DNA from 4 places in the Peribacillus sedimenti genome. Region 4 is predicted to be linked to each of the others. Evidence: riboswitches for the same ligand, from Rfam matches in the RefSeq annotation. Region 4 holds a riboswitch; each other region holds the start of a gene.
The links. A riboswitch is a leader RNA that binds a small molecule or an ion and turns the genes downstream of it on or off. The one in region 4 is predicted to bind cyclic di-GMP.

Region 1 (7,905 bases), 660 kb from region 4:
TTTACACCTCGAAACGCTCTCAAAAAGGCTTATATACAATCCGCACGGCAACAGCATTGTCCGGTTATGAAACCAGCAGTGCCAGCACTGTCTATACTTTGAAGTAGACTATCCGCGAAGCAATGGTATTAACCATTGCTTTTTTTATTGACAAAAGCATTTCCCGCAAGAATTTGACCGTTCCAATTAAATGAATTATCGTAAAAGTAAACGAGTTTGACAGGTGGTCCTATGAAAGAAATAGTAATGGAGTGGCTCGCTGAATGGGGTCCGCTGGCCCTTCTTCTCAGCATTGGCCTGAATATAATCATCAGCATTTCAGGGGTAATTCCAAGTGTGTTCCTCACAGCTGCGAATATTTCATTTTTTGGTTTTGGGCAGGGAGTTCTGATTTCTGCCGCAGGTGAATCACTTGGTTCCATCATAAGCTTTTACATATATAGAGCTGGGCTAAAACATATGAAAAGCTTCACAACAAAGAATAAGCTCCTAACCAAATTGAAAGATGCCGATGGAATGGAAGCATTTTTCCTGATTATAGCTTTAAGAATTTTTCCATTCATTCCTTCGGGACTAGTTACTTTGGCAGGATCATGGAGCAAAATTCATATCCTCTCATTTGCATTGGCCAGTACCATTGGCAAAATACCCGCTCTGCTGATTGAATCCTATTCTGTGATGCAAGTCCTAAACTGGAATTGGCAAGGCCAGCTTATGTTTGCTTTAATATCCGTATTTATCTTAGCTATTATGACTTTCAGAAAAAAAAGCAAGCGGCATTACCGGGGAGGCAAAAATGAATAAAACCAAATCAGCAAAAGACTTGAAAACACTATTAAAAATCCTTCTTGTGTCAACTCGTCTTGGACTGACCTCATTTGGCGGTCCTATAGCTCATCTGGGATATTTTCATGAAGAGTATGTCCGGAAAAGAAAGTGGATTGCAGAGGATAAGTATGCGGATTTAGTAGCGTTAGCTCAATTTCTGCCGGGCCCGGCCAGCAGCCAGGTCGGAATTGGCATCGGCGTATACAGGGGCGGGTTATTGGGAGGGCTGCTGGCTTTCATCGGCTTCACCCTCCCTTCCGTGATTGCCCTCACCATTTTCGCTTTGATTTCCCAAGGAACAGAGCTGGGACAATCTGGCTGGATTCATGGTTTAAAACTGGTCGCTGTAGCTGTGGTTGCCCATGCTATAGTCGGCATGGCCAAAAACCTTACGCCAGACCTGCCTAGAAAAGCAATGGCATTAGCTGCTCTCGCTTGCGTACTGTTATGGCAAAACACCCTTGCTCAGGTGCTGGTGATCGCAGCTGCAGGATTGGCAGGTTTTATCTTGTATAAGCATCAACAGAGCACTGATCTAAATGAAAAGGATTTTCCTTTATCACGCCGTTTTGCGTCGATATGCCTGATACTTTTTTTCGCCTTGCTCATCCTTCTGCCAATCGCAAATAAGATGACAGATGTTAAGTGGCTAGCAATGTTCGATAGCTTCTATCGATCTGGTTCGCTGGTTTTTGGAGGTGGCCATGTGGTGCTTCCCTTGCTTGAAAAGGAATTTGTTCCGTCTGGCTGGCTTGATAAAGAAGCCTTTCTTGCAGGATATGGAGCGACTCAGGCGATGCCCGGCCCTTTATTTACATTCGCTTCCTATATAGGAGCGGTAATAGATGGATGGAAAGGGGCTTTACTTGCGACGGCGGCCATCTTTCTCCCTGCATTCCTTCTGATTTTAGGTACCCTTCCTTTTTGGAATAGCTTGCGAAACAATCCAAAAATAAGAGGTGCTGTTCTCGGGGTCAATGCAGGAGTGGTCGGTATACTGATTGCCGCCTTTTATGACCCCATTTGGAAAAGTTCCGTCTTCAATGCCTCTGATTTTGTGTTTGCCGCCGTGCTGTACAGTCTGCTTGCATATTGGGAAATGCCGCCTTGGGTAATCGTGGTTTTAGGCGCTATAGGGGGTGCAGTATTGGCTGCTTTTTAATAACAAAAGGGGAATCCAGCTGCTGGATTCCCTTTGATTTATATGTTGATTAATAACTTAGGTTGCCCGTACTTCTGAGTCAGCAGGCTGTGCTGGTGGAACCGGTTCTGGCGAAGGTGCGGTAGTTGAATCAGCTGGTGTTGTGGCTCCGCCTGGTGAAGTAGTGTTATCCCCTGGAATTGAAGTTGACCCATCCTCTTCCTTCGGCTTTGTTGTTTCCTTCTTAGGGGCAGTAACTTCTGCTACCAGTGTTTTTAATCGTTCTAATTCACCTTTGATCAATGTCTCAAGTTGATTCACTTCTGCAATTAATGCATCTATTTCCGCCGCGGATGACTTGTATTTCTTCTTATATCCTTCAAGCTGCTTTTTCTTTGCCTTAAGCTTATTCAGTTCGGCGTTAAGCTTTCCTCTGAAGCTATTATATCTAGAATTTGCTGTGCTCTTGCTTAATTTCTTATCTGTGTATCCGTCTTTCTGAACAGCAAAATGTGTATTGATTGATTTTGAGATTCCATTAATTGCTGATTGAGATGAAAGGACTTGCTTCTCAAGTGATTTTCCGACTTTTGAACGAATAACCACTTTCTTCTGAGTTTCTTTCTTAGTTGATACAGATGGCTTGCCTTTATCTTTCACCGGCTGTGGTTTATATGCTTCTGCGACTTCCTGCTTGTGCTGAGACTTACCCTTTTCTACAGTTGTTGAATCTTTGGGTGCTTCAGCAACGCGCTGCTTATGCTCAGGTTTGCCCTTTTCCGGCCCTTTGGCATTCGCTATAGAAGCTGAACTGAAAATTAACGATGAAGCTACAATACCTGTTAATACTTTTGAAAACTTATTTGTTTTCATTACCTGCTCCTCCTTGGTAACGGCAGCTGGCTGGCATAGATATTCTCCTTAGCCCCGATAGCTTTGTGACACCAGGTTTCCCTGGTTGTACCTTTATATGAATATTATACCAAAAATATTGTCGGTTAGAGATGATTTTTTACAGTTATATGACGTCAAAGGACATAATCAGCCATTTTTACCCATGAATGTAGGCTATGAAAACCTTTTACGCAAACAATTTGTATTTCTAAACTAGGCACATTGATTTATTTATTTGTTAAACGGCCAAATAATCACAAAAAGATAAGAATTATTTGTTAAAGCCATTGAACTTTTTTTGAAAGGAGGTGGATGAAATGCACTTCCGGCAATTCATATTATCAGCAATATTAATAGGCGGAGCGATACTGCTTCCCAATCTAGCATTTGCTGCTAAGCCTGGTGAAAAACCTCTTCCAAAGGATGTACAAGCTGAACAGGTCACTGAAAAGGCAAAAAAGGCTGATATACCTGTTCCAGCCGGCAAAGAACCCAAATCATTTTCCAATAACAAGCAACAAAAAATGAAAGAAAAGGTTCAGCCAACCCTAATGGACTTAAAAAAAAGCGCTGCGAAAAATCCAGCTAAACCAGCTCAAGGCAGCAAAGCTCAGGTGGATAGCAGCACCAAACAGAAAAAAATTCTGCCGCCTAAAGGCAAACAAATAAAAAAGGCAACCACACACAAATCTAATACTAGTGGACCTCAACCGAAAGTTCACACACCTAAGGCTCAGGAAAAAACAAACCCGCCTATCGTGGAGGCACAGACCAAAAAAATCAGTGCCGTCAACTCTGTCCAGAAAAGCAGAGAGCGCAACACTCCAAAAAAGCTTACCAAGCCTTTAGAGAGCAGGGAACATGTTCGTGTGAGCTCCCAGCTGCCTGACTCAGTTTCCGAAGCAGTTACTAACAAAACATACAGGAAACAAAGCAAACCTCATTATGTAAAAAAGCTAGTATCTACACAGTTCCAGCCGGGAGCTGGTAAGGGGAAACCAGCTGACAAAGAGATTCCCGGCAGCACAAAGGCCATTAATACAGGCCAAACCAATCACAATACAGCATCATCTTCCAAGGAACGAAAAAAGTTCGAACCTGGTAAACTGCTATTCACGGATAAAGTGTTCAAATGGGATCAGCAATTAATACTGGGATTCAACCAGTTACATAATTCAAGGTTTCAGGAATTTAGTAACCAATGGACAAATGCGCCGCCGTCAAAGCCGCCACAAACGCTCCTTGTCTTTTAACTTATATTTTTTAACACATACCAAGGATAAGATAAAAGGAGCGAATTTATAATGAAAAACAACGTTAATCGTAAAAAGGCTGTTAAATCTGTGGTATTGGCAGGAGTTCTATCTGCAGGGTTTTTCGCTGGGGCACAAATCAGTGAGGCTGCAAAGAATGACCAGGAAGTAAAAGTCGAAAAAGCAGTAAATGAAAAAGCTTCTGCAAAAGTAAAGGCTTCTGGTGACAAGACAGTAAAAGCGCAATCATCACTTCATGCATCTGAAACTGCTAAGTCAAAAGCAGCTGAAAACTCAGCGGTACATAAACCAGCTTCTCCAAAACCTGCCAAGGTAAAACCAGCTAAAGAAACAGTTAAACCTGTAAAAGCCGTGAAAGTAAAACCAGCAAAAAAGGTTGAAACTGCTAAACCTAAAGCTGAAGAAACAACTACACCACCAGTGGTTGAGGGATCAATGGAACCAAAAGCAAAAGAAAATAAATCGGCTGCAAACAAAGCGAATTCTCAAGCTGCAGCACACGCGAGTGCCACAGCGAAAAAGCACGCAGCACCACAATCTGCTGTTCATGCAACTCCTGTAAAAGAGGAGACTGCAAAAAATGAAGAGAACACAGAACAAGAAGAAACTGAGGTTGTAACCGAAACAAAAGATAGCAGTGTAAAAGAAGAGGCTTCTGAAGCAGCTGAAGAAACAGCAAATAAAGAAGAGGCTGTTGAAAAAGAAGAGACAGCAAATAAAGAAAATGCTGTTGAAAAAGAAGAGACAGCTGAAAAAGAAGAAGATAAAGCAGAGGCAGTTAAAGAAGCCGACGATGTGAAAACAGAAGAGACCTTTGAAAACAGCGGCGTTAAAAATGCTGTCAAAGATGCAGTGAAGTCTTTCCAAAACACTGTGAAAGAAGCACTCGCAACGTTAAAACAACAAATTGCAGGCCTAATGAGTAAGGATACTGAATTAGTCACTGACAAAACGGAAGATGCAAAAGAAGATGCTGATCAAGCAACTGAAGAAACAGAAACTGTTAAAGAAGACGCGGACAAAGCAACTGAAGAAACAGATGCTGTAAAGGAAGCTGCAAAAGAAAACAAATCTTTCATAAACAAAGCACATTCTCATGCTTCCCTAAATGCAAGTGCAAACGCAAAGGTGCACGCTTCAAAAAATTCTGCTGTGCAGGCAGCTGCAGATACAAAAGCAGAAGTTACAGTGACAGAAGCCCAAAAATAATTGAACTGGGAATATCCTCGGGCTTAGTCTAAAACAACCCCTTTTCGGTTCCTGGCAAATTCATGCCTCGTCCGAATAAGGGGTCTTGTTTTTTCAATCGTATCCATATTAGCCGCACCGCCATAAAAACTATCGCTGGTCCCTCCCGCTCCCGGCGTTTACTGTTTCACCACATACACTCTCTCCGGCCTGCCAACAGTGCCATAGGCTAAATCCGCTTCAATTTTCTCTTCAAATATTAAATGCTCTAAATACCTGCGTGCAGTAGTTCTGCTTACTCCTATTTCCTTAGCTACGCTCTCTGCAGTAAGTCCTCCCCCTCCCTTGCCGAGAACATGAAGGACCTTTACAAGCGTAAGGGGATCAATGCCTTTTGGCAACTGAGGCCGGTCATCAGAGGAGTCGAGTTCTCGCCGCATCAACTTGTCGACATCATGTTGTGAAAGTGCATATTTTTCTTCTGTCAAATGCTCAAGCTTCAATCGATAATTCCTATAGCGAAGCAGGGATTGCTTAAACCGTTCAAATATTACTGGCTTGATTACATAGTCAAAGACACCAAAGGAAATGGCTTTTTGAACATTATCGATTTCCTTGGCAGCCGTAATCATAATAACGTCCATTTGACTGTGAAACTGTTTAATCTCTTTAAGCAAGTCCATCCCATTCATATCTGGAAAATACACATCCAGCAGAAGCAAGTCTGGCTGCATCAATTCCATAAAGCTTTTTGCTTCCATATAACTAGCCGCAATTCCTATTGTTTGAAAGCCATCGATCTGTTCAATGAACCTTCTCTGGATTTCTGCGATTCGTAAATCATCCTCCACTATTAATACTTCTAAATCGCGCCACTCGTTCATTTGAAACCTCCTTGCCTTTTGGTATAGAGACCGTAAAAACAGTTCCCTCCTCCCTGCTTGATGAATAGGTCAGCGTTCCTTGTAAATTATCAATAGCCTTGCGTACGAGGCTTAAGCCGATTCCGGCGTTTGCGCTACCGCTTTTTGTTGTAAAGCCTTCATTAAAGATATTGTCCTCAGTGCCAGCCGCTATTCCATTCCCATTATCAGCCACTTCAATAATCAAATCCTTGCCTAGATCAGTTAAAAATAACGATACCTTTTTCTCTTTCTTCCCGTTCTCTCTCACTGCTTCAAATGCATTATTGATCAGGTTGCCTAAAATGGTTACAAGTAAATCTCTGCTTATAACCTCAGGAACATCCTTAAAGCTGCTATATTGATCTATCGAAAGCTCTATTTTAAGCTCACTTGCGAGGCTTAGCTTCCCTAAAATAAACCCTGCAAGAACTGGATCAGGTACCTCCTTCATTAAAAAGTGGATAAATCCCTGCGTGATATCAGCCTCTTTCGATATCAAATCGATCGCCTCTTTATAAGAGCCAAGCTGGATTAGTCCCAATAACGTGTACAGCCTGTTCGAATATTCATGAGTTTGGGCACGTAATCCCTCAGCATACGTCTTCACCTGGGATAGTTCCTGCAATAGGTTATATAGCTCCGATTTATTCCTCAGGCTTGCTACAGCACCAATTACCGTACCTCTTTTGTTGATGATTGGAATGTAATTTGCTAAAAATGTCTCACCATGGATTACAATTTCACGATCATATTCTGCCCCGCCATTATTTACTGCGGCTAGAAGATGAGTATCCGGAATGAATTCCTCAATCTTCTCCCCGCGGAGAAGGACCTCAAATGGCACTTGTAATATTTTGTGCGCTGTCTCATTTACAACTGTAATCCTTCCCATTGTATCTATGGCAATAATTCCTTCATGGATGGATTCCAATATGGCGTGCTTTTCCTGGTACATCCGGGCAATCTCCCTTGGTTCAAGCCCAAAGATCGCCCTCTTTATATTCAAGGAAATTAATAGCGCGGCAAGAAGTCCCCCCATCAGTATAAATAGGGTAGCCAGAAATACTTTATTTTGTATGGCGGACATCTCGTCTTCAATATCGGTCTGTAAATATCCTACTGAAACTACTCCGATAATCGCTCCATTGTGATAAATGGGAGCCTTTCCCCTTAATGAAGGACCAAGTGTCCCAACAGATTCCGATATGACAGACTCACCTTTGAATACCCTGGCGTTATCTCCGCCCACCATTTTCTGTCCTATTCTTTTAGGATTGGGATGTGAGTACCTCACTTCGTTCCTATTCCCTACAACAATGAATTCTGCCCCTACCTGTTTCCGTATTTTTTCTGAAATCGGCTGGATATAGGCAGCCGGGTCTTCCATTTGAAATGCCTCTTGTATCTCAGGCATGGAGGAGATGGTTTGAGCAATCGATAATGCCTTATTCCCTTTTTCCTTTTTTAGATTTGATTCCAGCATAGTTGTAAAGGTTATATCAAAAATTCCTGCGATCAGAAGAATAACTATAATGATTCCAAGCATTAACTTACTGTGCAAACGCATTCAAACACCTCATATTCATCATAGTAAAAAAAACTCCTTAAAAAAAGGAGTTTTTTGAAAATTATCATTACGATGGTATTCCTTTGTTTATCCTTCCACATTGATGAT
Region 2 (7,905 bases), 1.1 Mb from region 4:
ATCCTGGATTTGACCATGCTGTCTGATATATTCCCGACAGGCTTCCATGGAGCTGTGAGTGCCGGCGTAAAACCTGGCTCTACGGTTTATATTGCCGGTGCTGGACCTGTAGGATTGGCTGCTGCCCACTCTGCCCAGCTTTTGGGAGCCGCTACAGTTATTGTCGGTGACCTGATTGAAGAGCGTTTGCAGCAGGCAAGAAGTTTTGGATGCGAGACGGTAAACTTAAAGGATCATCCAAATCTAGGGGAACAAATTGACCAGATTTTAGGTGCTCCTGAAGTGGATTGTGCAGTCGACTGTGTTGGTTTTGAAGCACACGGCCATGGAAAGAATGCTGGCGAATCTCCTGCTACTGTATTGAATTCCATCATGGATGTTACAAGAGCGGGCGGCCGCCTTGGAATTCCTGGATTGTATGTAACTGGCGATCCTGGTGCTGTGGATGACGATGCAAAGCATGGTACATTGAAAATCCGCCTTGGACTAGGCTGGGCAAAGGCTCATACATTTGTTACCGGCCAGACACCAGTCATGAGATATCACCGCTATTTAATGTCTGCGATTCTAAGTGGCAGGGCGCAAATCGCCAAAGCGGTTAATGCTACATTAATCTCTCTTGATGACGCTCCGAGCGGCTATGCTGAGTTTGACAACGGTGCATCCAAGAAATTTGTAATCGACCCGCACAACCTGGTAAGAAGCTAATAGTTTAAATAGAAGAATAGTGATGAGGAGCTGCCTGGGGGCAGCTTCTTTTTGTTGAGGAGACATCGCATTAAAGAATTTGAAACCCGCCAACCTTTAGCAACCGTCATAACACGCAGAGTGCACCCTCAAACTAGAATAAATGGACCTTCCATCCATAAAAAAACAGTAAATACATTCATTTGTACTTACTGTTCCTGCCTATATTATACGGTTTTTACATATTCCTGAATCATTTCGGCTGTCACGAACTTTCGTTTTTCAGTGATGCGCAATTCAGGCAAACGGTTCATTTTATCCGTAACGGCGTTAATTTTGTCCGTAGTGAAGGGAAGCCCCTTCTGGCAAAGGGAAACAGCTTCTTCTATATAGCGTTCACGTTCCTGGTCGAGGGCTTGAAATTGATTATAAATTTTGTTCTGGTTAGCAGCATGCTGTGCCAGGTCTTTATGTACACTCATGTATTGTCACTCCTAATATTTCAAAAAATGGATATGTACCATCATACCAATATATTGTAGCCGCGTTAAGTACATAAAATATTTCTACAAAACTTGAGCTGTCTTCAGCCCCTTATCAACCTGCATTCATGGGGAGAAATTTGAATGAAACCCTCAATGCTTGGCTGGCGCATAGCTCCCCCCTCTGTCCACTCTGCAAATTTGACTTTGACCGTCATTTCAGGACGCACCCAATAATAATCGCCATGCCTTTCTGGCTTTTTGGCAAAAGGGTGCTCCCTAATAACCATTGGTTTTAAAAGCTCAGCCAGTTCCCTCCATTCCTGGTCCGTCATCTTTCCAGTCCCTGTGTGCCCTACATATTGCAGCTTTCCTTTTTCATCATAAAGCCCCAGTAAAATGGCGCTCACTATATTATGGCGTAATGTAAAACCGCCAATCACAGCAATGATGTCCCGGTAATTTTTAACCTTAACCCAATAGTCCTTCTTTTTCCCGATAACATAAGGTGAATCGTTCCGTTTCATAACGATGCCCTCCATGCCCTGTTCTTTAATCGCATGAAACAGTGCGCCTGCCTCACAGACAGAAGGTACAAGCTGAATATGGTCATTCGGAGTAATGATTTCTGAAAGAATATTATTACGTTCCCTAAAAGGCCGAGTGTTCAGCCAATTGCCATTAAGATAAAGGACATCGAATATCATGTAGACAATCGGCACACTTTCTGCCACAAGCTTCACCCGATCAAGCCTCCTGATTCCATCCCTTTTCATTACTTCATGAAAGGCAGGTTTTCCATTCTCGCCTAATGAGATGACTTCTCCATCCAATATCACTGACGATTGTTTGCAATAGCTCTGAACATTCGTTATCTCGGGATAATGCATGGTTCGCTCGTTTTTCTTTCGGTTGAAAAGACGGACACGCTCATCGTCAGAGTAAGTTAGCACTCTTACCCCGTCCCACTTTATTTGTGCAACCCAGCCCTCACCTCCGGGTATGGTGACACTGCTTTCCGGCTCCATTGGGAAAATTGGTTCCAAATCGAAGACCTCCAATGCTTTCGTATTGGCAAATACGCCAAATTTTACATAGTTTTGGCATAATCTATCGAAAATATTGATAAGAGGAGGGTAAAAAACAGTATGGAAAAAATTAATGTTGAAGGAAGACCGATTGAAATATTCAAACCTGGCGAAGTTATATGGCCTGAAGCTGGACTGAGTAAGCTAGATTACATAAATTATTTGTTGGACATCTCTCCCTATCTAATTCCTCATACAAAAGACAGATTACTTATGATCTGGCTTTACCCGCATGGAATAAACGGGAAGAAAATTGAAAAACGTTCCCTGCCCGCGAGTGCTCCGGAGTGGGTAAACTGTGCGATGTATAAAGAAAAACAAAGAATTCTGCTTAATGACCCAGCAACCTTAGTTTGGGCCGCCAACTATGGAGCTTTAGAGTTCCACGTCCCATTTGACCGATATACGAAAGAAAATTTCCCGCTCGAGCTGGTTTTTGACCTTGATCCATCGGAGAATAATAGCTTTGACCTCGTTCTTGAGGTAGCTCTTGCACTGAAAGCACTATTAGATTCACTCAACCTGATATCCATACCCCGGACTTCCGGATCGACAGGCATGCAAATTTTCGTACCGATTTCTGCTGATTACACATTTGAGGAAACGCGACAGATTAACACATTCATTGCCGAATATTTTCAGGAAAAAATGCCGGGAAAATTGACGTTGGAACGTGTGGTAGAAAAAAGGGGAAATAAGCTGTATTTCGATTATTTACAGCTTTGGAAAGGCCGGACGATGCCGGCTGTTTACTCCGTAAGAGCAAAGCCTAAAGCAACAATTGCTGCACCGGTGACATGGGGAGAGGTGGAAGAGGGCTTCAGGCCAACGGATTTTACCATTCTCAATATAAAACGCAGAATCCAAGAGAAGGGAAATTTGTTTGCCCCTGTCACAACTGAGAAGCGTGAACAGAGCTTGGAGGATATTTTGTCATTCATCAATAAAAATCAAGCATGAGTGGCTTGTTTCAGACACACTGTATGAAGCAGCTTTCTTTGTTGTGGAAATGATTTAAAAATGTAGAAAGTAAAGAGTTTATCCATTGACTTAATAATAATTATTAATATAGAATGATTTTACATTTAATAGGTATAATTAACCAACAAACTATCCGATAAAGGCAAACTCATCGAAAGATGGGGACGCAAAGCCATGGGTCTGTCGTTCAAATGTGTATTTTGGACTATGATTGCCAGGCTGCCGAATAGCCCAAAATCCGGCTATTCCACTTACTGGAAATAGCTTTTTTTTTGCGTTCAGTCGGACCAAAAGGGGAAGGAGAAGAATTTATTATTTATAAAGCATCACGATTATAATTTTACATAAGGGATGAGAAAAATGAAGATGACAATTGGGAAAAAATTGATGGGCGGATTTTTAATTATCGCCATTATTCTTGGGTTAATCAGCTTTGTTGCATACTATAATCTACAAAAAGTGGATGATACCTATTCAGACCTTGTAAATCGCCGGGCGGTCATCTTAACAGATACAAAGGATTTGCAGATTGCAGCTTCCAGGGAGATAGCAGCTTTAAACGGCGTGATGCTGCGTCAACAGGCAGCCTCCGGTATCTTATCTGATGCTGTTAGAGAGGTCAATCAAAAAGTAAATGTCATCGATGAGATGGTTCAGCCGCAGGCGGTCAAGGATCAGCTTAAAGAGCTTGAAGAATTAAATAAACAATTTAAAACTGCTTCTGATCAAGTGATTATCTTGATGGGTTCAGATCAACACAAAGCTACCATTGTTGCAACGGAGAAGGCAATTCCATTGGCCCAAAACATCAGGAATATAGCAGATGGCATCGAACATGACTTAAGGAAGAACATGGAAGAAGGAAGCGGTGCAGCTTCCAATAGGTCAGACGCCGCTCGGAACACTGTTCTGATTTTAAGCATTGCTGCGTTCTTCCTGGCTGTCCTGATTGGTTATGTGATAACAAGAATGATAAACAGGCCAATTCTGTCGCTGGAACAGGCGGCAAAAAAGATTTCTGAAGGCGACCTGACCCAGCAGAATATCAAGGTTAAAAGCAAAGATGAAATTGCGAACCTGGCTCATTCCTTTAATCAAATGAATGAAAATCTTCGTGCTTTAATTGGCCAGGTAGGGGCGAATGCGGATCAGGTTTCAGTGACATCTGAGGAATTGTCGGCAAGTTCCGAACAGACGAGCAAAGCAACGGAGCTAATATCAGCTGCCATTCAGGAGGTTGCGGTTGGCTCGAACAAACAGGTCGAAAATGCCAGAGAACTGCATCACACTGTAAGTGGAATATCCAGTGGAATGAACAAGGCTTCTTCCTCTATGCAGGCAGTTGCCGCTTTGACCGCGGCTGCCAATGACAAGGCAATTATGGGACATGGAGTGGTCTCGCAAACAGTGGAACAGATTAATCTTATCCATCAATCGGTGAGCTCGACTTCAGAGGTTGTAAATGCGGTAGGAAAAAAATCTGAAGAAATCGGCCAGATTGTCGACTTCATCACACAGATTGCCGAACAGACAAACTTATTAGCATTAAATGCAGCGATCGAAGCAGCACGTGCTGGTGATCATGGCAAGGGATTTGCAGTAGTAGCGGATGAAGTGCGGAAATTAGCCGAGCAGTCCAGCAAAGCTGCAGGTAACATTCGAAATCTGATCCAGGAGGTACAAACAGAGGCAGCCAAAGCAGTTCAATCCATGACGAATGGAAATGAAGTGGTGAACGGAGGCATACAGCTGGTTCATGAAACGGGCACGGCCTTTAATGATATTTTAGCATCGATTGAACAGGTGACGGTAGAAGCACAGGAAGTGTCTTCCATTGTTGAAGAAGTGAACAAGCAGTCCCTCGGAATGGTAGAAATGATGGAGGGCATAGCGCAAATAGCAGAACAATCTGCAGGGAATACCCAAAATGTCGCAGCTTCTGCGGAAGAACAAACTGCATCCATGGAGGAAGTGTCTTCATCTGCTGAGACATTGAGCCAAATGGCTCAGGATCTTCAACAGCTGGTAAATAAGTTTAAGGTGTAATACCGTCCGCAAACAAAAGATAAGATTTGTCTGTGGTTGTTCAATGATTAGGTGGGGTCATATATGAAGGAAACGGTTGAATTAATTAAGGGATTTTTTGAGGATATAGCACCTGAGCAAATGCTGTCTTTGGCGCTCGGGGGAAGAGAACTTAACTCTGAACAGCTTACATTGATCCAGGCCATCAAAAGAGAAAGCGAATTTCCTGACCCAATCATTAATGTTTTGCTTCAGTATTCGTTAGTGATCAGCAATGGCCAATTGAATGGCCAACATATTGAACAAATTGCTGCACAATGGCAACAACATAACGTCCAGTTGGTGGAACAGGCAATGTGTTGATAGATAAGGATACTAAAAGTCTCCTGCTGCGCCGCTATGGCCTCGGCAGCTATGAACGAATCCAGCTGAGAAAAGAGATGGAATGACAGAGACTCTTCTTGTTTGCCCGACCCTGCCATCTTTGAGCAACACGTATAATGGAAGCGCGGAATTCCCTTCCGAAACACTCGGAACATATTCGAAAGGTTCCGAACTGTTCGGAACCAGGCTGCGAGCTGAAAACAATAAAAACACACTTCGATGGAGTGTGTTTTTTTATTGTTTTGCTTTATGTTCGAAGTACAGGAAAAGATTCGTGATTAATTTTGAGACGATTCCCACGGCCACATAGCCTAAAAACAGATGAAAGTAATTCGCGCCTCTGTTCAATTCAAACAGGTCCAAGGATATAAGCAATGGTTTCAATACAAAAGAAAACAGTGCGCTCAATATCAGCATGAATAGATAATAATTCTTCTTATTATTCAGTGCCCATTGGTATAGAAGCATATAAGAAACAGGCACAAGCGATACGTCCAATGCGAAACTGATCGGCAGTACAGGCAGAAGTTTATATGGATAATACCATAAGGCCCTTGTACCTCCATATGTATCTATGTACGTAAACCACACGTGTACATTGAAACCAAAGAACCCTAGAAGCAGGGCCTTTCTCTTATCCATAAAAATGTACAGGACGATCAAAGGAATAATCAAAAATGCAAGATTGATCCAAAATTGCCATGTTCCAAAATCTGAATACTGACTCCAATAATCTGACCAAGAATCGGATACTTTCAATTGTAAGTTTTCAATATCGTTAAGTTCAGTTCGCTGAGTGTGTTCCATATATGCTCCCCTCTTGAGTAGTATAGAGGTTATATTTCCCAAACGACTTCCCCTTATACATGTGAGGAGCTTAATCAATAAACCATATAAAATGCTGACTCTTTTAAAAAATATCCCCTGTAGGAAGTCCTGCCAGCCCTGTAAATTGATTTCAGGCATTAATTATAGGCGATGAAGAGATATCCATGAATAATTGTAATACCTTTAAAAATGAAGAGGGTCAGAGGGAAGGAAAGTCTTTAAAGCTTAAGGAACAATTGAACCTCTGAATAAATCGACAAGGAGGTTTGGGAAAATAAAAAAACTCCCTGCAAGCAGGGAGTCCTCTTTGTTTGATATTAGGGAAGCATGTCTTGATAGGATGTCATCAGTTCCCCGTAATGCATGCTGCAGGCGATGAGGAACAAGGCGAGTGCGATGTAGAGAATCGCCCATATGATCCTCGTTTTGTTGGTTGCTTTGTAATAGTTCTCTTCTTTTTCCAGTTGAGATTCTTCTTCATGGATCTTCTTCTCGAAATCGCCTCTTTCCTTAATTCCGTAGTCATCATAGATATGAATACCTGCAAAAAGCAAACGGCTAAGCACTTCCCTTTTGGTTTCTAGCAGCTCATGCTCGTACCGTTTTTTATCTCCGATGAAAGGAAAATGCCATGCTTGGGAATTTGCTAGTTTTTGTGACGTTTGCCTCAATTCCCATTGCCACAGATTATGAATCCTGATACGTTCTTCCTCCGTAGATGCTGCATACATATCATATTGCTGGATTGCGAAGCGATATTGTTCAAGGGCGATTAGTCTTTTGTTTTGCCGCACCTTTTTCCTCAATTCCTTCCACCATGTGGATATACCAAACAACAAAAATATGAACAGCACCGGGTTGGGATTTAGAAACATATATATGATCATCCCAATGATTCCCGCTAACCAGATCTTTGTTGATATGACCCCGACAATCCTGCCGCCGTCCATGGGATGGATAGGGGCCAGGTTAAATAGGTTTAGGAAAGATCCCAGAGTAATTACCAGTAACCAAAATGGGTCATTCGTAACCGAAAAAAGCGGAAGGGCAGGGAGGAAAGCGACCGTACCAAGGAGAGGTCCCCCATACGCAAGGTAAGCCTCATCCTTTGCGTTTTTAGGTTCTTCTTTTAGTGCTATCAATGCTCCGACGAATGGCAAGAAAATTGCCTTTGAAGTTTTGATGTTTTTTCGTTTGGCGGCCAACAAATGGCCGGTCTCATGGATAAAAATAAGGTAAACCAGGGCAATTGCGAATTTCCATCCATATACCAATGCATAGGCACCCAGCGATACAAAAATGGAGAGCACGGAGGCAAACTTCGCCAGCTTGAGCAGGGCAACCAGCCATTTCAATTTCCCCAGCAGGAACAAAGCAACTGCTGCTGCGATCCCAATCCAGGATTTAGATTTTTGCTTCATCCTCCATCT
Region 3 (7,905 bases), 920 kb from region 4:
ACCATTTTAGCTGCATTATGGAGCTATTTTGATAAGACGAGCCGCATTAATCAGCAAACGTTTCGGTCGGCAAAGGCAACCATTTTATTATTGGGAATTATGATGGTACTGATCATCACTATATTTGGAGTGTATTTTTTTTCTTTGCAGATCGGCTGATGAATGCCAATCGTCCGCGAATCGGGAACAAAAGAAGTAAGTGATGCAGGATTTGAATATGGAAAGGAAGAACATTATACATAGGTTATCCAGGTCAGCATACTGGTGTAAACTCCTTGTGTTTATACCCTTAAAGGTATAAGATTAAGTGTAAAAAAATGTAATGGCGGTGTGTGTCTTGTTTCAAATTATTACTTTAACCACGATATTTGTTTTACTGGCTCCGGCTTTATACAGACGCTACTATCCAGTCAGGAATATACCATGCCAGAATACAGCAGATATTAGGGGAAACTCTGGCATTACAATATTGGATATAAGAGATTATAATGAAACACCTGGCTATCCAGGTGCGACAAATATCCCTTATGCTTATATGAAGCGTTATAGCCGTGATATTGCTCCAGGGAAACTGCATGTGGTTGCTTCCAACCGGCTGGAGTTGAATTTAGGTGTCCGATATCTTTTATCCAAAGGGTTTACGATCAGCAGCTATGAGATTACTGAATGTCCTTGTAAAAAAGGGGTCCTGAATCATGGAATGTAATGAGTTCATTGACTACATGTAGTTGATGGACTATTTTTTTTGGCCTCGGCAGGTTGGAGATTTAATGCATATAAAAAATCGGCAATCAAGCAAACTATATAGAGGTATTTTGGGTGGGTAAGCCGCTTGTTAATAGGTGAATTCCGGTCAGCAGAGTGAGGCGATCATAGGAACAGGGATGTCATAACAGGGAGGAGCATAAAGATGAAAGAAGTCACACCACAGGAAGTAGAACAGCTGTTAAACGAAAAAAAGCCAATTCATATTATCGATGTCAGGGAAGTGGATGAGGTAAAAGAAGGCAAGATCCCTACTGCCATGCATATCCCCCTTGGGCTGGTGGAATTTAGAATGCATGAATTGGATAAATCGAAGGAATATATAATGGTTTGCCGTTCAGGAGGCCGTAGCTCCAAGGCCGCCAAGTTTTTAGAGGAACATGGGTATAATATAATGAATATGACCGGAGGAATGCTGGAGTGGAAGGGACCTAAAGAATAAAAGAGAAATTAAACCGGAGACCCTGGTTCGAAAAACGTATGAATCGCTCTATTAACAGAAGTTTTCATAAAGTATTGTTTTATTGCGCTCTGCTGGATCTGAGATTTGGTCAGTACTAGGATGGGGCGTCCCGGGAAACTAGTTTTACTTTAAAAGATTAATGAAACAGGCTGTTCCCTTATTGGAAGGGAACAGCCTGTTTTGCATTTAATCGATCAGATCCATGCTTAAGTATCTCTCGCCTGTGTCAGGGGCAATGCATAATACCCTTTTGCCTGAGCCCAGCCGCTTCGCCACTTCGATGGCTGCATATACAGCTGCGCCTGCAGACGGTCCGACAAATATTCCTTCTTCACGTGCCAGCCTGCGGAAAATATCAATAGCATCTTCGTCAGTTATTTGAAAAATTTCATCATAAATATCTGTATTTAAAATGCTTGGAATAAAGCCTGGACTTGTTCCTACCAGCATATGCTTTCCAGGCTGGCCTCCGGAAAGTACTGGAGATCCTTTAGGCTCAACCACGCCAATGTACAGGCCAGGGATGAGCTCCTTTAGCTTTTCGCCTGTCCCGGTAATGGTTCCCCCGGTGCCGGCCGTGGCGACAAATGCATCAAGGTTCCCCTCCATCTGGTCGAAAATCTCCAAAGCTGTCGTATGGCGGTGAATATCAGGGTTTGCTTTATTTTCAAACTGCTGTGGAATAAAGCTTCCTGGAATCTGCTTTTGAAGCTCCTTCGCCTTTTCTATTGCACCCGGCATTTTTTTATCGCTCGGGGTCAGTACTACATCCGCTCCGTAAGCTTTCAATATATTAATTCTTTCTTTCGTCATATTATCGGGCATGATCAGGATTGATTTGTAGCCTTTTGCTGCAGCAGCCATGGCTAGGCCGATACCGGTATTTCCGCTGGTCGGTTCAATGATTGTGTCTCCAGGCTTAATCAAGCCTTCTTCTTCAGCCGTCTGGATCATATTATACGCAGCACGGTCCTTTACGCTCCGGGACGGATTAAACATTTCGAGCTTTACATACACATCCGCGGCTCCCTCCGGAACCAGCCTATTCAGTTTGACGACGGGTGTGTCCCCGATTAATTCTGTAACGTTATTTACAACCTTCATCGTTATCCTCCATACAAACAGTTTGCTTGACCTGAATAATATCTTCATCTTACCAAATAGGTCCCCGGTATAGAAGCCCTGTGCTCATAGAAAAGAGACGGGCCGGGAATGAACATTCTCGTTATATTTATTTTCAGTTCAGCTGCTTTTTAGGGTGAGAGTCGTTTGTGATATTTAACGTTACAGAAGTTCGATCGTAAAAATAGAAATACACGCATTAAATGGCAGTTATCGTGCATAAATAAGATTTCGATCTACGGATCCAAAGTTTCGCTCATAAAACCGGAAATAACGATGATAAACAGCTAGCAATCTATAAAACTATGTAATTAAATATGGCTTTATCGCTATGACGGACAATTTTTATATAATCGCAGCGAAAAAGTATCGAATCAGCTGTGTCTTGTTAAAAGATAAAGAAGAATTCAAGTTGGAAATTAAAAATGTTTATTCTGGTTAAATAAGTGAGCTTAATCCCTTTTCACTGTTTATCGTGGTGGAAGCCAGGGGAGGTAAAAAGGAATATATATGACTGTTTCGTTTTCATTTTACGGACTTACTCCGGGCAGTTCACGTTAGGGTTAAACTTACTAGTATTTCATTCCCCTGTCCCTGGCCTATCGCTGTTAATAAACCGGGACTAGAATAAAAACTCGCTCCCCTGTTGGATTTTCTATGGCAAAACCTTTCCGACCCGCCACAAAAAAGATGCCTTTGCAAAGGGACGGCATCTTCTATACTTCCATTTCTATAATTAATCTTCAAATTTCATTAATTTAATATTGGTACAATATCTTTTTAGCCAGGCACTGACACCCTGCAGGCCTGGATAAATCATTCGCTCGTTAATATTGGCCTGGTCAAGCTTATCTCTGACCTCTAACTTGAGGGAGGCGGGAATGATGATTTTTTTATAAAGATCCGGATAATGGTGGAGCCATTCATCAAGCCTTCGGACTGGATTTGTCATCACTGTGAATAGGGCATATTGGTTGACGATACGTTCCTCCATGGAGGGAGGCTCCAGGCAGATGACAAAGTCGTCATCTTCTCCCTTTTTTGCATCAAAGCATTTTAAATCGGGGCAGACGTCTTTCAGCATATCAACAGTAAAAATATGTGATTCCTCGTTGCTCAATGCTTTTTTGAAAATAGGAGGCAATAGTTGATGGACCTTGATGATGTCCAGGCACCAGATTGCCCCGTCTTCCCGATATCTGGTTATATCGGATGTCGCAAAATGCATGGCCACATAGGGAGAGAAGGACCAGTCAAGGAGGCGTGTCGGCAGGCCGTAATGCTGCGCGACGGCCAGCAGCTCCCAGTCGTTGTGTTTATCTTTTAACACGGACCGTGAATATTTATTGAAGTTACGGAGCAGGTGGGATTCCATTCCTGTGTTTTCAATTCTCATCAGGCTGGTCGCCAGTTTGAATGCTGCGCTATCGACACCCCGATAGGCAAAGGGGGAGCGATAGCGTCCATGGATGGGATGTGCCGGAAAGTTAAAGAGCTCTTGTTGAAGATCCAGCCAGCTTTCTGCCACAAGTGTGCCATTGTCCAATGACTTCACCATGCATCACCCTCTTTCGCTGTTATTTTCTATTCATGGGGTTTGGACTTTCTATAAGGATATGCATCACAATCATTATAAAGAAATAAAAAACTGGACCTTGTAGAGTTTAACTATGGCAGGAATAGAAAAAGGCTGCGCAGCGAGCAAGCCTGTATCAAAGTTTTCCCGCTGTACCCCGCCTTGAAACTTTTTTATAAAGTAAAATAAAGATTAGGAAAGAAAGGGCTTAATGTACATAACAGTTTTGGTCTTATTAGAGATTGATTTATTTGTGATAGGGATTTTTACCCTTTGATCTGACCACAACGGCTGTCTTATTGTGACAAAAGAATCAAATTGAAATAGTAAAATATAGGAATAATTATTTACACAGTTGGATGTTAATGGTAATATTTAAACAATTCATCATTACGAAAAAGGCAAACTCATCGAAAGGTGGGGACGCAAAGCCACAGGTCTAAGGTCAGATGACTACGACGGCTGGGTTACCGTTTCATTGTGCAATAGTGATATTCGGTAAAGTGGCTATCTTCATTTATGGGGATAGCCTTATTTATTGGGCAATAACGGCATAGTTTTAATGGTTTACTACTATGCAGAGGTGAAGCGCATGTTGAGAGACTATAATATTATTTTAGTAGTGTTTTCGTTTATCATTGCTTGGATGGCTTCTTTTGCTTCGTTTAATCTTACAAAAAGGGTGAGCCAGACAAAGGGTGCCTCCAGGTTCTATTGCCTTGTCAGCGGTGCGCTCTCAATGGGCCTTGGTATCTGGGCAATGCATTTTGTTGCCATGCTTGCTGCGCATCGGACTGGCCACATCACCTACAGCATTCCTCTGCTATGGGTATCATTGATCATAGGTATCGTTTGTTCCTTCCTATGCCTCATTATAGCCAGTCAGCCTCAAGTATTTTTACAGCAAATATGCCTTGGAGGATTTGTAATGGGGCTTGGGGTTATAGGGCTGCACTATACAGGAATGGAAGCGATGGAAGGAGTGGATATCACATACCGTACCCAACCTTTAGTTTTATCCGTGGCTACGGGATTTGCTTCCTCCATACTGGCGATTTATCTAAGCTTCTATTTCCGTGATAAAGTGAGTGCCGGGTGGGACAGGCAAAAAGCTGCAGGGAGCCTTGTGATGGCATTGGGAGTGGTGGCCATGCATTACCTGGGCATGTCAGCCGCTATTTTTCATGATTCATCCCTTCACAGCAATCATACATCCTCCTTGATTATCAATAATTCGTTGCTGGGCCTGTCCATAGCTATTTCGGTGATGGTGATTCTATCGCTGGTCCTTATACGAAGTATGTTTCTGGATGGAAAGTACAGTGAACAAGTGGCATTTAATATGGCCATATTGGAATCGACACCGGATTGTGTCTTTATCATAGATTCAAATGGAATCATTCTCGAAGCTAATTCTGCCGGGGAAGTAACCTTTGGGATCAAGCGGAAGAAATTGATCGGTGAACAGCTGGCCAATCTAATCCAAATTCCTGGAACGGGCGACGCTGAACAAGGCACTGGCATATTGGAATTTGATCGATACATAGGAGAAAGACTCCCTGCCAAGGGGTATTTTCAGGCTAAGGAAACTTTTCCGATAGAATTTACGATTACTAAAATTGAAGGAAAAAGCAACTATGCCGCTTATATTAGTGATGTCACGTTCCGGAAGCAGGCTGAAGAAAAAATTAACTACATGGCATACCATGATTTCCTGACTGGACTGCCAAACCGCCATTATTTTCATTCGAATCTGGCTAAAGTATTACAGCAGGCAAGTCAGTTCGATTTTTCCCTGGCCATCCTGTTTCTAGATTTAGACAGGTTTAAGGTTATTAATGATACCTTTGGGCATAGCTTTGGGGATCTCCTGCTTCAGCAGGTTGCAGAGCGGCTCTCTGCTTGTGTGGAAGGGAAAGATACTGTTTCAAGACAGGGTGGCGATGAATTTATCATATATCTGCCAGGTTTATCGCGTACACATGTATCGGAAGTGGCGAAGAGCATTCTAAAGGCCTTGTCCCAGCCGTTCAGCATAGCCCAGCAGGAGGTATATATCACACCGAGTATCGGGATCAGTATGTTCCCTGAGGATGGGGCAGATGTAGATGAACTGATCCTGAATGCGGACACGGCGATGTATCAGGCAAAGGCTGCCGGCAAGAATATGTATAAATTTTATATGAAGGAAATGAGCGAAAAGAATGCGGGCCAGGCGCTCATGGAGGCCAAGTTGAGAAGAGCCCTCGAGCATGGGGAATTCGAGCTGTATTACCAGCCAATCATAGATCTGAAAACAAATAGTTTAAAGGGGCTTGAAGCTTTAATCAGATGGAACCGTCCCGATCAAGGAGTCATATCCCCGGCTGAATTTATTCCTTTAGCTGAAGAGACTGGCCTCATCGTTCCAATTGGTGAGTGGGTGCTTTCTGAAGCGTGCCGCCAGGCGAAAAAATGGCAGGAGGAAGGATTTGAACCGATACACGTTTCGGTTAATATTTCTCCGAGGCAGTTTATGGAAAGGCGGTTTATTGGCTCAGTAAAAAAAATCATTACGGCAAGCGGTCTCGAACCCGGCTGGCTGAATCTTGAAATTACAGAAAATGTGGCTATTCATGATATCGAGAGCACTGTGAGCAAGCTGAAGGAGCTAAAAACGTTTGGGGTATTTTTGTCCCTCGATGACTTTGGTACGGGATATTCTTCGTTAAGCTACCTGAAACAGCTTCCTGTTGATTTTATCAAAATTGACAAAACCTTTGTCAGGGATCTGGGCAGCGGAACTTCAGATTCTTCCATTGTCAAAGCAATTATTTCCGTTGGCCACAGCCTTCAATTTAAGGTCGTGGCAGAAGGTGTGGAAACCGAGGAACAGAGAGAATATCTCAAGTCGAGGAATTGTGATTTTGCCCAGGGATATCTGTTCGCACGATCTCAGCCTGCTGAAGAAATTGAAACATTTCTAAACGCTTCACAGACTTCTCTGGTAGAAGCTTAGTTTTTCATATTAAAAAAGCAAAAAGCATTGGCCAGTGCAGCCAATGCTTTTTGAGCACTTATCCCTTCGTGCCGGAAGAGATATTGGATCCTTCAATAAAGAATCTTTGGAAGATAAAGAACAGAATCAGTGTAGGCAACAGAACCATGACACTCATTGCCATTAGGTAATGCCATTGAACCTGGACGCTGCCTTTGAATGTCTGCAACCCAACTTGCAGTGTATAAAGGCTTTCATCGTTGAGGTAGAGGAGCGGCCCTAAGAGATCGTTCCAGGAACCAACAAACGATAATACCGCTACTGTGACAAGGGCCGGTTTTGTCAGCGGCAGCATGATATGCCACCAGATTCGAAAATGGCTTGCCCCGTCCATGATGGCAGCTTCACTGTATTCATTCGGAATCGTGAGCATGAATTGGCGAAGCAGGAATATGAAGAATGCACTTCCCAGGAAGGCAGGCACAATTAACGGATAATACGTATTGATCCAGTGAAGCTTTGAGAACACCATATACTGCGGGATCATTGTTACAAACCCCGGTATAAGCATTGTTGAAAGAACAAGGACAAACAGTTTGTTTTTGTATTTGAAATTAATTTTGGCAAAACCATAGGCTATGAATGAATTGACGAGTACATTCCCAATGGTGACAAACACGGCTATAAGTAATGAATTTAAACCCCAGCGAGTGAATGGTCCGGTTTTCCATGCCTCAATATAGTTAGACAAGTGGAAGGACTCGGGCAGCAAGGTAGGCGGATGCTGCATGATTTCCGCCGGTGTTTTCAAAGAGGTGGACACCATCCACAAAAGGGGCATTAATAGCACAATGCTGCCCAGTATCAAAGCGGTGAGAACAATGGAGTTTTTGGCCAGCCTCCGGAATTTCATGGTTTGATAGAATTTTACCTGGTTGTTCACTTTCCGTCACCTCCATCGTAATGCACCCATTTTTTACTGAACTTCATATTAAATACTGT
Region 4 (7,905 bases):
AAATCCTGCAACGCGTTCCTGCAACGGCTGTTTTATCATCTTTGAAGCAATGATGATGCCTATTCCATCAGGCGCAATCACATCAGCCTGGTCAAGGATATCTTTATACTCCGGATGGTTGTTTGCATATTCCACAATTTCCGGATTGGCAGTTACGATGAAGCGCTTCTGGCGGTTTTCCAGCGCAGGTTTGATGATATTCTGAATCAGATCTTTCCTAGTCGTATTTATAAAAGGGATATTTAAAACCTTTACTTTTTTTTGCATATTCTCAGCCTTCCTTTTAAACCTCAACAAAATTCCATCTGTTTTCAATCAAGCGGTTTTCCGCAATTAGTATTAATTATTAATGAACGCATTATGAAAAGAAAGAAAAAATAACAAAAAGCGACGAAAAATTCGCAGCCTTTCTTTATGCTGCCTGTACTTCCGTGTTGTCCTTTCTGGCTTTTTCAGCTTTACAGTCGGCACAGGAATAATGAATTGGGAATTTGGCAAGTATGCAATCACCCTTGCAGTAAAACGCTGCTACTCACTGTGGCTGCGAATACAAACAGCAGTCCTGACGGCGTCCACCATCCGGTTGGTAGCCATACCCTCAAAAATACAACGGCGTCGGATGAATGACATAGATTCCCATAGAGTATTTCCCAATGGAGGTAAGAATCTTCCCGGCGAAAAACGTATGTGAAATTTTTGGATACAGGGATAACAAAAAAAGTACAAAGGCAGGAATATAAAATAGATTTGCAGGTCTGGTAGACGTTAAGATTCCATTTTTCATAAAATTCATAAGTAATTCCAAGCAGGATCGCCGTGAATAATAGAAGGAATTCACGGCGGTATTTTTTTGCAGCAGCCAATACATCCTCCCAAAAATAAGAAAGTACCCCGCCAAGAACGAAATAACAAATCCAATGGACTACAAAAGAACGATCCAATAGAACAGTATGTATCAAATCATTATCTACTGTTTCCCAAACGACAGTTTAAGACATCAATATATAATTTGCTGTTCTGGTCTACGACAACTAAATTCTAAGAAAATCCTAGAATCATATAGCAGTTTGCCCTGCCATCTCAAAAAAGTTAAAAAATATGGGAACTACACACCATTTCATAAGGAAATCTTCCTCATAATAACAGCACTTCCAACAAACATACCTGACTTTAAGGACCGATGGCTTATGTAAATTATCTCATCTGTTACACAATTGTTAACTAACTGTAATATAATGCCCGAAACGGTTGCTATACCCATATATAGAGGTAAATAAACCTTCTTCGACAAATAAGACGAATAAAATATTATGTTACTATATCTCCATTGGATAATAGTAGACAATTAAACTACTATTTCCACATTCTTTTACTTTTTTCCAAATAACCAGACAGGAGGAACCATGAGAAAGGTCACAAAAAAATTCAGTTCACTATTACTCAGTTTTTCTTTAGTTTTTTCAGCTCTGCCTATTTATAGCTCTGCTGCTGTAAATGGAAGTACTGCTGAAAATACCATTGTCACTTCTGAAACAGAGGAAGCCATGTCGCTATGGAAAGATGAGAAAACAGACAGCGAGCTTGTGGCTTCGATTCCTAGCGGGTCAGAAATTACAGTATTAGAAAAAGGTGCTTCATTTACATATGTAAGCTACCTGGAGTTATCAGAACCAGTAGAGCATACTGGCTATGTAGAGAACAAGTTTATCGTGAATGCGGAAGACACAGCAAATACGGATTCCGAGCTTCCGACAGCAGATTCGGACACTGCGGTCTCTGAAGGATCTACACCTCAGCAAAATGCTGAACCCGCTGACAATTCTACTGAAACTTCAGAAAGTTCTGCTGCTATCCCTAAAGCTTCAAGAGCTTCCATTAGCAGTACTGCAGAGACAGGCAGCAGTGATCAAACATTAAACAGTGCAGGTACTGATCATACTGGAACTGCAGCGAGCACAGAGGATGCAAATAGCACAGAAACAGAATCAGCCGACATTCAAGCTTCCGGCATTACATCCACACAGTCCACCGGCACAGAAGTCGAAGCTGCTGCTGAAGAAGGTGCAGAAACCGAGCTTATGACAGGGATTGCCCTGAAAGGCCCGACAAATATTTATGCACAGACGAATGAGGAATCAAGAGTCCTAAAAAGTTATGCGCAAGGCACGCTGCTGAAATATCAGTCCTTCACCACCAGCTGGTATAGGTGTACAGTTTATATCAACGGCAAAGCAACAGCAGGATTTATAAAGAAAACAGATGTTGAAAACACAGTCGCTCCCCAGGTATGGATGACGGGTGTTACACTGCCCGCCATCATGAATGTGTATTCAAAGGCTTCTATTACCTCCAAACCTTTAAAGAGCTATCTACAGGGTACAGTAGTGAAATATAAAACTTTCATTTCTGGCTGGTATCAATCTACCGTCTATATCAATGGAGTCGCTGCCATATGCTATATAAGGAAGAGTGATGTCGAAAACACGATCACACCCCAACAGTGGTTAAACGGAATCTCCTTAAATACGACAATGAATGTTTATAACAGGGCTTCCACTGCCGGTAAGGTGTTAAAAACCTATCCGCAGGGTACTCTATTAAAATACAAGACTTTTTCATCCACGTGGTATCAATCAAGCGTATATATAAAGGGTAAGGCGACAGTCGTCTACATAAAAAAAAGCGGTGTGGAAAATACGGTTTCTCCTCAGAAATGGGTGAAAGGAATCGTTAAATACAGCAAACTGAATGTATATTCCAGAGCTTCCACCTCATCCAGGGCATTAAAGTCCTATGTCCAGGGTAGCATTTTGTCATATAAGACTTTTACTTCAGGATGGTATCAATCCACCGTCTATATCAACGGCAAGGCGACCACCTGCTACCTCAGAAAAAGTGATGTGGAAAATGCTGTATCAGAGCAGCAGTCCTTACGAGGTGTTACCCGCTATGCCAAAACGTATGTGTATTCCCGTGCGTCTGCTTCCTCCACTGATTTGAAATCTTATGCGCAGGGTTCGGTTTTATCCTATAAGACTTTTACCTCCGGCTGGTATCAGTCTACCGTGTATATCAATGGCAAAGCGACTACCTGCTATATCAGGAAAAGCGATGTCGAAAACACAATTTCACCGGTTCAGAATCTGGAAGGGCTCACGATGAAGGAGCCTGTTTCCATCTACAGTAAGGCAACAGGAAATTCCAACATTCTAAGAAACTATAAAAAAGGCGTCATCCTAAAGTTTTGGCCGCTAACGTCAGACTGGTATGAAACGAATATTTATATAAATGGCAAGGCGACCAGGGGATATATCAAGGCAGGTGATATAAAAGTGCTGGAAGATGACATAAACTTCGTCAGGGAATCAACTGATTACGGCCTGTCACTTGAAGAGGCAGCAGATATGCAAATGAAGGTCAACCCGCAGACTGACTCCTCAGGATCATGGAGTACAGCACCAAGGTCAGAGGTGGAACATTACCTGAATCCTGCCAATTTTGCACAGACATCGACAGCCTACTATCAGTTCCTTGTCCTATCCTCCTATGCAGGCACAGACCAGGATGAGCTGAACAATAAGATTCTCGCAGGAAAAGGTGTACTAGAGGGCAAGGGATCCTCTTATATCACTGCAGCGAAAGAGTATGGAGTCAATGAAATTTACTTGGTGAGTCACTCTCTTCTCGAGACTGGAAACGGATTAAGCCGTCTAGCCAATGGAGTTGCGGTTAATGGCGTAACCGTCTATAACGTTTACGGCATCGGTGCAATCGATTCGGACCCACTGGGCGGAGGATCCCAATTTGCTTATGAGCAGGGCTGGACCTCTGTTGAAAAAGCGATTGAAGGCGGAGCAAAATTCGTGGCCGACAACTATATCAGCAAGGGTCAAAACACATTGTACAAGATGCGATGGAATCCCGATGGCATGGAGCGATACGGATATGCCAACCACCAATATGCTTCGGATGTAGGCTGGGCTGTAAAACAGACCGATCGAATCGTCAGCATGTATAATCAATTATCGCGTTATACACTTGTGTTCGATTTACCGACGTATTACCTTTAATATAACGAAGCGTGCCTTAAACATCGGGCACGCTTTTTTCAAGCAAAGATAGTAGTTGTCTAACAAAGAGGATGTTTTCCTATATTAGCTTCATCCTTATAAAAAGCAAAAACCCTGTTTTCCGATAACAGGGTTCTTCCATCATGAAGCTATTTTCTCACAAGCATATGAAAGGTTTTGCAGGCATGCTTTCCTAAGGAATTCATCGCATACAAAGTCATACATCAGCTCGTGCTCCAGGGTTGAATATGCTTCAGATATGCTCGCTTCCTTTATTTCTTCGCCATTTTTCTCAAGGTAGCTTAAAATTTCTCTCTCAAAATATTCCACACTTCCAAATAATACAGTCAATTCCTGTAGGCCCACCTTTCTTTATGATTTTTGAGTCATCCGAACACCGATTAGAGGCAAGAACCAACCTACTTTTCGCCATATGTCTACCCATTTACCCAATTTTCCCCATACCAAACGCCAAAAGGAAAAGTCCACCAAAAAAGGCAGGCGGACTGAAAGAGCAAATGAAAATATGCTTCCCAGGTGCGATTCCGTACTGTGTGGCAACCCGACTATCGTAGTACTCAGACCTTAGACTCGTGGCTTTGCGTCCCTATTTTTCAATAGGTTTGCCTTTTCAATTGCTTTAATCATAAAACTTTAGTATGAATTTTTCAACAGCTTTCGACAACATTCTGGTAAACCAGTCTAAAAATAGTAAAAAAGGACCAAATGACAACAGAAAAAAACCCTGGTTATAACACCCGGGGCTCTTGTTCTCTATGTTTATGCCTTTGCCATGCTCCGCCTTTTTGTTGCATCCTCGCGAAATTTCTTCTGTTCGGCTTTGGACATCGCCTTGTATTCCTTCAAGAACTTCTCATATTTCGGCATGACCTCTTCAATGGGGCCATATGCCTTTACCTCGCCATGCTCGATCCACAGGGCCTTTTGACAAAATTGCTTCATTTGGCCAAGGGAATGGCTGACGAAGAACATAGTCTTTCCACGTGCTTTGAACTCATTCATTTTATCAAGGCATTTTTCCGCAAAGGCCTTGTCGCCAACGGACAGCGCTTCATCAATAATCAGAACGTCCGGGTCGATATGCACTGAGATGGAGAAACCCAGCCTTGATTTCATCCCGCTGGAATAGGATTTGACAGGCTGGTCAATGAACTTTCCAAGCTCGGAAAACTCAATGATCTCCGGCTCCAGTTCCTTGATCTGATTCTTGTCGAAGCCCATCATCAGCATTTTGAGCTCGATGTTTTCGCGTCCTGTAAGCTGGTTATTCAGCCCGGCTGCCACAGCAATCAGGGCAGTCTTGCCATCGATCTGCACATTGCCGTCTGTCGGAGGGACAATTCCGGCGATGATGTTGGAGAGGGTTGACTTCCCTGAGCCATTGACACCAACAAAGCCGATGACATCGCCCTTTTCTGCTTCAAAGCTGACATTTCTAATGGCATAGAAATCCTCTCCGTAGTTTTTCGGCAGGATGAGGTCCAATAATTTCTCAGATGTTTTATTATATAGTTTATATCGCTTCGTAACGTTTTTTACGACGACTGATTTTTCCAAAATATTCACTTCCATTTACATGAAATCTGCAAATCGGTCCCTGAATTTCACATGTAGGGAAGAGCCGATTAAGAAAAGGACAATCACTGCTCCCCAGAAATATAAAGTGTACTCCCAATTTTCGATGATATACCATGACCCGTTCACTAGCGATGCTCGATAGCCCTGGACTATATAGAATAAAGGGTTGGCCTTCATAATCGTCATGATCCACTGTGGCAGGTCCTCATGAAACCAGAGGATTGGAGTCAGGTAAAACAGGATCCTTACAAATGACGTAACCAGCATCTGCACATCCCTTACAATGGTTGCGAGGGTTGACACGATGAGTGAAAAAGATATTAGCAGAACCACAGCTGCAATGATAAAATATGGCAGCTGGATGATATACATACTAGGCAGGTAGCCAATGAAGGCCAAAATGACAATGGCGATTCCCAGTAGCATCAAATGCTGGTACAAACGAGCGAAGATGACATATGTCGGGATGACGCTCATCGGAAAGCTCATCTTTGACACCATGCCAAGCCTCGAATAAATCGATTTGGATGCCTGGGTAGTTGCCGGGTTCACAAAGAACCAGACCACAATACCGGCAAGCAGCCAGGGGAAGAATGGAAGGCCCTGCACTTCCCTTCCTTCGTTAAACATAAGAAAGCCAAAAACAAGCCAATAGATTGAAATTTGAATCATCGGGTTGATGATTTCCCACAGTATGCCTAAATAATTGCTACTGTTGGTGGCCTTCATCTCGTAAGCCGAGAGACGCCTGATCAGATAAAAATTTTTTATATGTTCTTTTATCACGGTTAAAGCAGACTTCATACTATTACACAGACCTTCCTGAAAACACTTTTTCTACTACGCGACGGGAGGCATTCCCATCCTCCAGGCCGCAAAACTTCTGATGAAATTCCTCAAAGGCCGGGTGCACAGCCATACCCTGCTCCTCAAACCTTTTAATCTCAGCTATTACAGCGTCTGTTGTCTTCACAAGAGGTCCAGGTGCAACATGTTCGAAATCAAAATAAAAACCTCTTAGTTTATCACGGTACCTATCAATATCATAGACGAAAAACAGCATCGGCCGTTTTAAGTTGGCATAATCGAAAAACACGGATGAATAATCGGTGATCAGGAAGTCTGAAATAAGATACAGATGGCTGATATCAGCGTAATTGGAAACATTATAGGCGAATCCTTCATAAACGGACAAATCAAGATTTTCCGAAATAAGATAGTGGAGCCTTAAAAGAATGACATAATCATCGCCCAGCTTATCCCGCATTTCTGCCAGCTCGAGCTTTAGGTTGAACTTGTATCTGCCCACACCATGGAACTCGTCATCCCTCCAAGTCGGTGCATATAATATCACCTTTTTCCCCAGAGGAATTTCCAATTTATCCTTCACCGAATGTATTGTACCACTATTATTTCCATTGTAAAGAAAATCATTTCTTGGGTAACCCGTTTCGATGATCCGCTCCGGTTCTACCGCAAATGCCCTTGTGAATATTTCGGTTGAATACGCATTAGGAGAAATCAGATAATCCCACTTGCTCGACTCCGAATGGAAGTTCCGCTTATATTTCTCCGTTGTCGTCCCGGGCATATGGACTTCCTTCATGTCAGCCGCAAGCTTCTTGAGGGGAGTTCCATGCCAGGTCTGTAAATAGACTGTAGCCTTCGGTTTTGGGATCCAGAGAGGCATCCGGCTGTTCGTCACCCAGTACCCTGCCCTAGTCATCTTTAACAACCAGGGGATGGAGAACCGCTTAAGGAAGGGAATACCCTCCTTTTCGAAGATGGCCGTATGCCTTTTATCAACACTCCAGTACATCTTGTAATTTGGATGATGCTCCTTTAAATATTCATAGATGGCCCGCGGATTGCAGCTGTACTGCTTGCCAAGGAAACTCTCGAATATGATCAATTCTCTGTCCTGTGGCAGCTTTGCCATAATGCTGAATGCCTTTTGATATATCCTGGTAAAGAGTCCTTTACCAATTCTTTTTATCTTTGAAAGATACTTCATTAATTTCTCATCCTTTAAAAGAGCTTCATGCTAATTCCCTCAGTTGAGTTTCTGATTTCAGCCCTGCTTGAATTAAATCTGTTTGTCGAATAGAACGCATATATCGTTTATAGTAACATAAAACAATCGCAAGCGGATTTGGAAATATATGAACTGAGCTGCTAGGCTGTTTTGATTCTTACGGGCTAGACTGAGGTCTTTTCCGTCAAAGTCCCCACATCC

Region 1: it holds a riboswitch for cyclic di-GMP, as region 4 does, so the genes downstream of both, V1500_RS01135 (hypothetical protein) here and V1500_RS22905 (hypothetical protein) in region 4, are expected to answer to the same signal.
Region 2: it holds a riboswitch for cyclic di-GMP, as region 4 does, so the genes downstream of both, V1500_RS03370 (methyl-accepting chemotaxis protein) here and V1500_RS22905 (hypothetical protein) in region 4, are expected to answer to the same signal.
Region 3: it holds a riboswitch for cyclic di-GMP, as region 4 does, so the genes downstream of both, V1500_RS02465 (EAL domain-containing protein) here and V1500_RS22905 (hypothetical protein) in region 4, are expected to answer to the same signal.

The regions. Positions count from the first base shown of each region.
Region 1 is NZ_CP143547.1:198,901-206,805, reverse strand. It holds gene V1500_RS01150 (S8 family peptidase) at 1-107, shown strand, start outside; gene V1500_RS01145 (TVP38/TMEM64 family protein) at 232-804, shown strand; gene chrA (chromate efflux transporter) at 797-1,990, shown strand; gene V1500_RS01135 (hypothetical protein) at 2,048-2,842, opposite strand; cyclic di-GMP riboswitch class I at 2,861-2,944, opposite strand; gene V1500_RS01130 (hypothetical protein) at 3,181-4,116, shown strand; gene V1500_RS01125 (hypothetical protein) at 4,168-5,346, shown strand; gene V1500_RS01120 (response regulator) at 5,505-6,209, opposite strand; gene V1500_RS01115 (ATP-binding protein) at 6,166-7,797, opposite strand; gene V1500_RS01110 (tripartite tricarboxylate transporter permease) at 7,885-7,905, opposite strand, start outside.
Region 2 is NZ_CP143547.1:650,903-658,807, forward strand. It holds gene fdhA (formaldehyde dehydrogenase, glutathione-independent) at 1-708, shown strand, start outside; gene V1500_RS03355 (DUF2533 family protein) at 915-1,169, opposite strand; gene ligD (non-homologous end-joining DNA ligase) at 1,274-2,215, opposite strand; gene ligD (non-homologous end-joining DNA ligase) at 2,318-3,217, shown strand; cyclic di-GMP riboswitch class I at 3,370-3,465, shown strand; gene V1500_RS03370 (methyl-accepting chemotaxis protein) at 3,599-5,284, shown strand; gene V1500_RS03375 (DnaD domain protein) at 5,348-5,626, shown strand; gene V1500_RS03380 (CBO0543 family protein) at 5,882-6,454, opposite strand; gene V1500_RS03385 (site-2 protease family protein) at 6,793-7,896, opposite strand.
Region 3 is NZ_CP143547.1:458,296-466,200, forward strand. It holds gene V1500_RS02440 (YidH family protein) at 1-159, shown strand, start outside; gene V1500_RS02445 (sulfurtransferase) at 338-706, shown strand; gene V1500_RS02450 (rhodanese-like domain-containing protein) at 911-1,207, shown strand; gene cysK (cysteine synthase A) at 1,415-2,332, opposite strand; gene V1500_RS02460 (FRG domain-containing protein) at 3,087-3,908, opposite strand; cyclic di-GMP riboswitch class I at 4,317-4,401, shown strand; gene V1500_RS02465 (EAL domain-containing protein) at 4,519-6,924, shown strand; gene V1500_RS02470 (carbohydrate ABC transporter permease) at 6,983-7,846, opposite strand; gene V1500_RS02475 (carbohydrate ABC transporter permease) at 7,843-7,905, opposite strand, start outside.
Region 4 is NZ_CP143547.1:4,654,798-4,662,702, forward strand. It holds gene V1500_RS22895 (WecB/TagA/CpsF family glycosyltransferase) at 1-267, opposite strand, end outside; gene V1500_RS22900 (glucosaminidase domain-containing protein) at 1,404-4,070, shown strand; gene V1500_RS22905 (hypothetical protein) at 4,212-4,421, opposite strand; cyclic di-GMP riboswitch class I at 4,624-4,708, opposite strand; gene tagH (teichoic acids export ABC transporter ATP-binding subunit TagH) at 4,851-5,648, opposite strand; gene V1500_RS22915 (ABC transporter permease) at 5,664-6,473, opposite strand; partial or broken gene V1500_RS22920 (CDP-glycerol glycerophosphotransferase family protein) at 6,478-7,698, opposite strand.